2 regions of the Shewanella sp. SR1 genome follow, and region 1 is predicted to be linked to the other one. Evidence: predicted binding sites of a transcription regulator. Region 1 holds the regulator's gene; the other holds the start of a gene.
What was found. The regulator MetJ, encoded in region 1, represses methionine synthesis genes. The targets are predictions, from matches to a motif close to TAGACGTCTAGACGTCTA.
Positions count from the first base shown of each region.

Region 2: metK (methionine adenosyltransferase) is a predicted target of MetJ. The motif match lies at 2,031-2,048, and genes of this name have one in related genera.

Region 1 covers NZ_JAJAEF010000011.1:148,019-153,010, forward strand. The annotation lists gene nrfD (NrfD/PsrC family molybdoenzyme membrane anchor subunit) at 1-708, shown strand, start outside; gene KV201_RS12645 (sulfite exporter TauE/SafE family protein) at 814-1,557, opposite strand; gene metJ (met regulon transcriptional regulator MetJ) at 1,639-1,953, opposite strand; gene metB (cystathionine gamma-synthase) at 2,166-3,329, shown strand; gene KV201_RS12660 (bifunctional aspartate kinase/homoserine dehydrogenase II) at 3,341-4,992, shown strand, end outside.
Region 2 covers NZ_JAJAEF010000027.1:57,021-62,012, forward strand. The annotation lists partial or broken gene KV201_RS19135 (IS91 family transposase) at 67-281, opposite strand; gene metK (methionine adenosyltransferase) at 837-1,988, opposite strand; gene tkt (transketolase) at 2,389-4,383, shown strand; gene epd (erythrose-4-phosphate dehydrogenase) at 4,500-4,992, shown strand, end outside.

The DNA of each region.
Region 1 (4,992 bases):
CCCTTCCACTTCTGGCTGATCTTAATTCACTATAACTTCCAGTCTGTGATGGCCATTGGGGTGCTGGCGCTGCTGGCGTATTCTCCCTTAGCCTTTGCGTACGCCATTATTGTGCTGCGGGATGACTTACCAAAATGGGGTTTGGGTTTCCTAGCGCCTATCGCTAAGTTACTTATGCCATTTCGAAAGCTGATTGAAGTATTGTTGTTTGTCCTCGCCATTGGCGTAGGGGCTTACACTGGCTTCTTAATTTCGGCGATGAATGCTTACCCTATGCTCAACACTGCGGTACTGCCTGCGCTGTTTTTAGTGTCGGGTTTATCGGCGGGCGCTGCGGCAAACGCGGTACTGGCACTCTTGCTGTTTAAGACTGACAGCCACGATAAAACTTTAGTCAAGATGCACGGTTTAGAGTTGCCTGTGATGGCGATTGAAATCTTGTTCCTGTTCATGTTGTTCTGCGCCTTGTACTTCAAGGGCGGCGCGGCGGCTGCGGCCTTAGCGTCGTTAACCTCTGGGCTATGGGCAAGCGTGTTCTGGATAGGCGTCGTCGGTATAGGTTTTGGTATTCCATTGCTGTTCATGTTGCTACCAGCCGCGACTCGCCATACTAAGGGCGCAATGATCATGGTTGCCTGCGCGAGCTTAACCGGCGTACTCGCTCTAAGACACTTTATTGTGTACGCAGGGCAAAGCTATTTAAGCTGAGTGTAAGCTGGCTTTAGATATTGATAGATAAAGAAAAGCACTGACAATGTCAGTGCTTTTTTATTGTTTGAATCTTCAGATGATTTGCCAATACAAGCAGGACGCTTATTGGGGCAATAACTCGATAACCGATTTCACCGTTAGCACTAAGGCGCTGATACTGCATAGGACTAAGGTCGCCATTTTAGTTTTATCTTTATCGACACTGCCCACTAATCGCCCCGCGACTAAATACCCTAAAAGCACTGAAGGCAGCAACATTAACGACAGCCACAGGTGCTTCAATTCTAATAAGCCAGTGATCGCCAAAATGACCATAGCTATGGTGGAGCTAAAAATGAAGAAGGCCGACAGGGCGGCACGAAACTGCGAAGCGTCTTTGCCTGACAATAGAATCGCCATCGGCGGGCCACCAATAGCGGCAATATTACCGAAAATCCCCGAGACGACGCCCGCCCCAAAGAGGGTTTTCTTATTCACTGGCAGGCTGAATTTATACAGGCTGAGTATAACCGCGACAGCCACAATGGCGGCGATGGATAACCCGAGTATGGGCTGAGGCGCAAACAGCAACAGACTCGCGCCGATAAAACCACCGGGCACGCGACCTATAAGCGCATATTGCAAGCCATTGAATTCTAAATGACCACGTTCCCGGAATAAGGTCAGTAGCGAGATGGTAAATCCCATGGCAATAACGGGACCCGGTACGAGCTGCGGATCGACGATATACAGCAAAGGACTGGCGACAACCGCTAGGCCAAACCCAATCAGGCTCTGGGTTAAGGCGCCAAGAAATACAATCAGTGAGGCCAAGGCGAGAGTCTGTGGATCTATCATAGAAAACATAGGATTCCATATAAACAAAAAGGGATCGTTAACGATCCCTATTGATGAGCACTGTGATGTAACTTTGCCAGCGACAAGTCGCTATTCCATGTCTTCCCACTCGATCCCCATCTCGTCCATCAGCAACTTGGCTTCGGCGGGAATGCTGTCTGGGCTATCTTTTGACAGATCTTCATCGTTAGGCAATGGCTGGCCAGTGTAGGCGTGCAAAAATGCCTCACACAACAGCTCGCTGTTGGTGGCGTGACGCAAATTATTGACCTGACGACGAGTTCGTTCGTCCGTAAGGACCTTAAGCACTTTGAGCGGAATAGACACAGTAATTTTTTTTACTTGTTCATTCTTCTTGCCATGTTCAGCATAGGGGCTGATGTATTCCCCATTCCATTCAGTCATTGACTCACCTGTTATAACGCTAAATTCGGGGCAGATTTTAAACCCTTACAAAGAACAGTCAAATTATTGCTACTATTTCTTTGTGATTGCAAACAGATTTCTTTATGTTCAGACGTCTAAACGTCTTCACGCCTATTGACGATGGCCTTGGGCTTAGGTACATTTAGACGTCCAGACATCTCTATCAGTCTACCGAATTTAGGAGTCCACCCATGGCAGAGCGTCAATTAGCCACACTGGCAGTGCGTCAGGGTATCGAAAGCGATACTCAATATGGCGCAGTTGTGCCACCGATTTATTTGTCGACTAATTACGCCTTCGATGGTCATAAAAATCCTCGCGAATTCGATTACAGTCGTTCAGGCAACCCAACACGCTGTATTTTAGGCGAAGCATTAGCGCAATTAGAAAAGGGCGCCACTGGCATAGTGACCTGCACTGGCATGGCGGCCATCACCCTAGTGACCACTTTGCTCGGCCCCGATGATCTATTGGTGGTGCCCCACGATTGTTACGGCGGTTCTTACCGTTTATTTACTAATTTGGCGAAGAAAGGCCAGTTTAAGCTGATTGTGGTTGATCAAACCGACAGCCAAGCGTTAACCGCAGCGATCGCGCAAAATCCTAAGATGGTGTGGCTCGAAACCCCGTCTAACCCGCTATTGCGTGTGGTGGATATCGAGGCTATTGCTAAGGCAAGCCATGAGGTCGGCGCGCTGGTGGTGGTCGATAACACTTTTTTATCGCCGATATTGCAACAACCCCTATTGTTAGGCGCGGATATCGTTATCCACTCCACCACTAAATACATCAATGGTCACAGCGATGTGGTTGGCGGCGCTGTGGTTGCCAAAGATGCACAAATTGGCGAAAGCTTACATTGGTGGTCGAACACGTTAGGCTTAACGGGATCGGCATTTGATAGTTACTTAACCCTGCGCGGCCTACGTACCTTAGCGGTGCGAATTCGTGAACATCAAGCCAATGCCCAGCGCATTGTTGAGGTGTTAACGCAAAGCTCTGTGGTGAGCAAAGTTTATTACCCTGGTCTTGCGGATCACCCAGGTCATGCCATTGCCGCCAAGCAACAAAAGGGCTTTGGCGCTATGCTGAGTTTTGAGCTCAAGGGCGGCGAGGCCGAAGTGGTGGCCTTTTTAGGTGCACTCAGCTTATTTAGTGTGGCGGAAAGTTTAGGTGGCGTTGAAAGTTTGGTGGCCGTGCCCGCAACTATGACCCACAGAGCCATGGAGCCGCAGGCGCGTTTTGAGGCAGGCATTAAGGACACCCTATTGCGTCTATCGGTGGGTATTGAAGATGCCGCCGATTTAGTTGCAGATATTCAAGCAGGATTAGCCGCCGTTGCGGCTTGTCAGTAGAGGAATAATAGATGGCACGTTGTCACTTACATAAATTTGGTGGCTCCAGTTTAGCGGATGCCGATTGTTATCGCCGAGTCGCCCATATCCTGTTAACCCACGGTCATAGCGATGACCTTGTGGTGGTCTCTGCGGCGGGTAAGAGTACGAATTTCCTGTATAAATTATTAGCGCTGCGTGATGCGGGTCAGTTGTGGCAAGAAGAATTACAAGTGCTGACCAGCTACCAACAGGGGTTGGTAGAGCAGTTATTGTCGAACGAACAAGCCCGCGATCTGCGCGAGCGTTTGGCGACAGATCAGGCGCAGCTCATCAGTCTATTGTCCCTCGACGAACGTAACGAATACCAAGTTAACCATGTGGTGAGCTTTGGCGAGCGTTGGTCGGCACGTTTAATGGCGGCGCTGCTGCGCGAATCAGGCGTGGCCGCAAGCCATGTGGATGCCTGTTCAATTTTAGTGGCCGATGAAGCCGCCGTGCCGCAAATTCGGGTGCAGGAATCCCGCGCAAAAGTACAAGCGCTGTTGGCCGCCCACCCAAATGAACGACTGGTGATCACTGGATTTATCTGCGCTAACGAGCGCGGCGATACTTTATTACTTGGTCGTAATGGTTCCGATTTTAGCGCTAGCTTGATTGCCAGCCTTGCCGATATTGAGCGCGTGACCATTTGGACCGATGTGGAAGGGGTGTTCAACGCTGATCCTAATAAGATCAACGATGCTAAATTACTGAAAAGCATGTCACTTGCCGAAGCCGACCGCCTAGCGCGTTTAGGCTCGCCAGTATTGCATTCGCGCACTTTGCAGCCTTTGTTCAATACCGAAGTGAGTTTAGCGGTGCGCTCAAGTTATGCATCACACACCGACTTTACCTTGATTGCGCCCCACAGTTCGTCTGCGAGCGCGCCTGTGGTGACGAACCTCAATGCTGTCGTCTTGTTCGGCTTTAAGCTCACGGGTGAATTAACGAGCTTATTAGATTCGTTGATCGCCGCGGGTTTAACGCCATTGGCCCATTGGACGTCTGCCCATCAAAGGGTTGAGCTTGCCTATACCGCTGAAAATCAAAAACAAGTGCAAAGATTACTCGATACTCATGCACAAGCATTAGGGATCAGCGAACAACAGATCAACACAGATCTCGGCTTAGTGGCGTTAGTGAGTGCCGATGCTGAACATTATCGCCGTAGCTTCGCCCGTTTATTAAGTCGTGATGCTAAACCTTTGTTTAGTGGTGACTTAAGCTTAGTGACGCTGGTGCCTCAGTCGCAGGTGAATCTGTTGACGCAAAAGGTTCATCGCCGCTGCGCTGGGCCGCGTAAACGCATTGGTGTCTTGCTGCTCGGCGTGGGCAATATAGGTGAGGCATGGGTCGATTTGTTTAAGTCTGTGTCGCCATCACTGGACCATGAACTCGAAGCTAGCGTTGAGTTAGTCGGTTTAGTCAGTTCGAGTAAAGCCTTGATTAAATCCACAGGTATTAATCTTGCCGCGTGGCAGACTGAGTTTAATACCGAGGCTACGCCTTGGCAGTACGAGCACTTGTTCGAGCAATTAGAGCAAGTTAACTGCGATGAGCTGGTGGCCTTAGATATCAGTGCCAGCGCCAGTTTGACGCTGCAATATCCAGAGCTGTTCGAGCGTGGCATCCATGTGGTGAG
Region 2 (4,992 bases), on a different contig from region 1:
CATCGGCTTGCGCCCATAAGGCTGGCTGCTTTTCGCTGCATTACGCTACGTCTTTAGGGCGTGGGGTTATCCTGACATGCGTACAGGCTGACCTTGGTTGTTTATCATCACTACCGACTGCGGCCTTATCAGCCCAATAAACTATAAATGACCAAGCTGGCATTGCGGGCATGACCACCAACAGTCCCCTTAACCAAAGGACTCGCAAATGCCGCCTGCGGTTGGCGCAATTATTGCTGGATAAGCGCTAACTTTTTGCGGCGGCAAGCATTGGCGAGAAAGATCGGACAGGCATAACTTCTAGATTGAAAGTAGTCCACCACATTAGCTTTTCTATAGCTAAAGCTTTATTCGGACTGTTTGCTTTTTGAACTTCGAAACTGATTTTGGGGCAATAGCTTTTTTAGTTGAACGAACAGCGAGAGGGTTAGTAAGGATTGGCATTGTTGCAACAGTGACCGTTGGCGGCATGGATGCCGTCGTCGAGCCTATAGGGATATATTTACGGCGAGTCACTGGGGAAATAATGACAATTCATGCTGCACAACTGACTACAAAGTTATCTTACTTTGGGTAAATAGCTTTTTTTGCTAAACGAACAGCGATTGGCATTGTTACACCTGTGACCTTCTAAAACAGGATGTTTTAGTTGAGCCCTTAGGGACGCTTTTTGTTAAACAAAGAGGTGACGAGTCACAGGGGAAACAATGATAATGAATGCTGCACAACTGACGATACAATTATCTTGCTTTGGGGAACCAAATTGCAGGCATAAAAAAACCGCTGGGTAGCGGTTTTTATATTTTGCAATCTTAACGGGTTTTAATCGAAACCGATTATAGACCCGCGTCAGCGCGCAGTGCTTCAGCTTTGTCAGTTGCTTCCCAAGGGAATTCGTTACGACCAAAGTGGCCATAAGCGGCAGTCGCTTGATAAATCGGACGTGCTAAATCGAGCATGGCCGTTAAACCGTATGGACGCAGTTCGAAGTGTTGACGTACTAACTTGATCAACAAATCTTCAGACACTTTACCCGTACCGAAGGTCTCGATGCTGATAGAAGTCGGCTCTGCCACACCAATAGCGTAAGACACTTGGATTTCACAGCGATCAGCAAGACCTGCTGCCACTATGTTTTTTGCCACATAACGGGCAGCGTATGCCGCGCTACGGTCAACTTTTGATGGGTCTTTACCAGAGAATGCGCCACCACCATGACGGGCCATGCCGCCGTAGGTATCAACGATGATCTTACGACCGGTTAAGCCGCAATCGCCTACTGGGCCACCGATAACAAAACGGCCAGTTGGGTTGATAAAGAACTTAGTGTCTTTGTTTAGCCATTGAGCTGGTAATACTGGCTTGATGATGGTTTCCATCACGCCTTCAATTAAGTCGGCTTGTGATACGTCATCTCTGTGCTGAGTTGACAATACGACGGCATCAATACCCACAATTTTGCCATCATCATAGGCAAATGTGACTTGGCTTTTCGCATCTGGGCGTAACCAAGGCAGGGTGCCGTTTTTACGCACTTCAGACTGACGCTTCACTAATGCGTGGGCATAAGTGATAGGCGCTGGCATTAGGACGTCGGTTTCGTTGTTGGCATAGCCAAACATTAACCCTTGGTCGCCTGCACCTTGCTCAGCAGGGTCAGCACGGTCTACACCTTGATTGATATCAGGTGATTGCTTACCAATGGCGTTTAATACCGCGCACGAGTCTGCATCAAAACCCATATCTGAGTGGGTATAACCAATTTCACGCACCGTTTTACGGGTGATTTCTTCGATATCAACCCAAGCAGAAGTCGTGACTTCGCCACCGACTAATACCATGCCAGTTTTGACATAAGTTTCACACGCCACGCGTGCTTTTGGATCTTGAGCCAGAATTGCATCTAGCACAGCATCAGAAATCTGATCTGCAATCTTATCGGGATGACCTTCTGAGACCGACTCAGAAGTAAACAAGTGCTTTGCCATAGTAGGAAAATCTCGTCGTTAGCATTCAAACGTGTAGAAGCATCTACATCTAGACGGCTATTTTAGTTTAAATCCGATTGCCGATCACCCCCAGTGAGAAAAAATCCTCTCAGATTGTGACCTGAAAACGACTATGCTCAGTCTTAAATAGGTTATTTTACTTATATTTCATAGCATTAAGTTTACTCGATTTTTGAGAAATTTATTTCTCCATTACAAGTGATCCTTGCGAGGCCCACTCAAGTAAACGCCAGTAAAGTGACTAGCTTGTTTCTACGAGTTTACGATTCGGCCATCTTTTGCTGAGTGAATGATAATTTTAGTTTGCGTCACACTGGCATGTAGGGGAAAATATGCATCCAAATTGCCCGCTAGACCCCACAAACAAGCAGGAGAGAGCATGTCTTCCCGTAAAGTACTCGCAAACGCAATCCGTGCGTTAAGTATGGATGCAGTTCAAAAAGCAAATTCAGGCCATCCCGGCGCCCCAATGGGTATGGCAGATATTGCTGAAGTGCTGTGGAATGATTTCCTTAAGCACAACCCGACCAATCCTAAATGGGTAGATAGAGACCGTTTCGTCCTTTCTAACGGTCACGGTTCAATGCTGATCTACTCTTTACTTCACCTGACAGGTTATGAATTACCAATCGAAGAACTGAAACAGTTCCGTCAATTGCATTCAAAAACCCCGGGTCACCCAGAATACGGTTACACCCCAGGTGTTGAAACCACAACGGGTCCACTCGGCGCGGGCATCAGCAATGCAGTCGGTATGGCGATTGCTGAAAAAACCTTAGCGGCACAGTTTAACCGTGATGGTCACGATATCGTTGATCACTACACTTACTGCTTCGTCGGCGACGGCTGTTTGATGGAAGGTATTTCCCACGAAGCCTGTTCATTAGCCGGTACTTTAGGTCTAGGCAAACTGGTCGCATTTTGGGATGACAACGGTATTTCTATCGATGGCCATGTTGAAGGCTGGTTCACCGATGATACGCCAAAGCGTTTTGAAGCTTACGGCTGGCATGTGATTGCCGGTGTTGACGGTCATGATAGCGCGGCAATCCGTGCTGCTATCGAAGCGGCTAAAGCGGTGACCGATAAACCAACCATGATTTGCTGCAAAACCATTATCGGTTTTGGTTCACCCAACAAATCTGGCAGCCACGATTGCCACGGCGCGCCATTAGGCGATGCGGAAATCGCAGCAGCCCGTGAATTCCTTGGCTGGCCATACGCACCGTTTGAAATCCCTGCTGACGTTTATGCCGGTTGGGATGCCAAAGAAGCCGGTGCTGCCCGTGAAGCAGCATGGAACGAGAAGTTTGCGGCTTATAGCGCAGCTCACCCAGAACTGGCTGCTGAATATGAGCGCCGTGTACTAAAAGGTGAATTACCTGCTGATTTTGAAGAAAAAGCGCAGGCATTCGTGCAAGCATCACAGGACAAAGCCGAAGGTATTGCGAGCCGTAAAGCCTCACAAAATGCCATCGGTGCTTTCGGTGCTATGTTACCTGAACTGTTAGGCGGCTCTGCTGACTTAGCGGGTTCTAACTTGACACTGTGGTCAGGTTCTAAAGGTATTCAAGACGATCCAGCTGGTAACTACATTTACTACGGCGTGCGTGAATTCGGCATGAGCGGCATTATGAACGGTGCTTCGCTGCATGGTGGTTTCATCAACTACGGCGCAACTTTCATGATGTTCATGGAATACGCCCGTAACGCAGTCCGCATGTCGGCGCTGATGGGCATTCAAAACATCTTCGTTTATACCCATGACTCTATCGGTCAAGGTGAAGATGGTCCAACGCATCAGCCAGTTGAGCAATTAGCTAACCTGCGTATGACGCCAAATATGGCTGTATGGCGCCCATGTGATGCGGCAGAAACGGCGGTTTCTTGGAAAGCTGCGATTCAACGTCGCAATGCGCCAACGTCACTGATTTTCAGCCGTCAAAACCTCAAAGCCCAAGCGCGTACCGCTGAGCAATTAGCCAACGTGGCTAAAGGTGCTTATGTACTGCAAGACTGTGCGGGTACACCAGAACTGATCCTGATCGCAACCGGTAGCGAAGTACAATTGGCGATGGATTCTGCGGCTGCATTAACTGAGCAAGGTAAACAAGTTCGCGTAGTCTCTATGCCATCGACAACTGAGTTCGATAAGCAAGATGCAGCGTATAAAGAATCGGTATTACCACGCGCTGTGACTAAACGTGTGGCTATCGAAGCGGCGCATACCGATTTCTGGTACAAGTACGTCGGTTTTGAAGGCACTGTTGTTGGCATGACCACTTTTGGTGAGTCAGCGCCGGGTAACGTGTTATTGAATCACTTCGGTTTCACCGTTGAAAATGTGCTGAATGCTGCAAAATCATTGGGCTAATCGCTCAAGGGATTAGATTCAATACAAAAGGTTAAACTTTTTAAGTGTTAATCTGTATAATGCGGCCTGCAATCTTTTGCAGGCCGTTTTTGTATTTAGAGGAAATTGAGACCTCAATGATCCGAGTCGCTATCAATGGTTATGGCCGTATCGGCCGCTCTATTCTTCGTGCTTTGTACGAGTCTGGAAAACGGCAGCAAATGCAGATTGTCGCGATTAATGAATTAGCTAAACCTGAAGCCATTATTCATCTGACCCAGTACGACACCACCCATGGTCGGTTTGCGCACAAAGTGAAACTCGTCGATGATCACATGCTGATTGGCGACGATGCGATAAAAATTCTCCACGAGCCCGATCCCACAAAACTCCCTTGGCATGAAATGGACATAGACATTGTCTATGAGGCCACTGGTGTATTACTCGATCGTCAAAGCTGCGAAGCCCATATTCATGCCGGCGCTAAACAAGTGCTGATAAGCCATCCATCCTCAGCCGATGTCGATGGCACGATTGTCTATGGTGTGAATCACGATTTACTCCGCGCCGAACACACAGTCGTTTCCAACGCTTCTTGTACAACTAACTGTATCGTACCTGTGATCGACG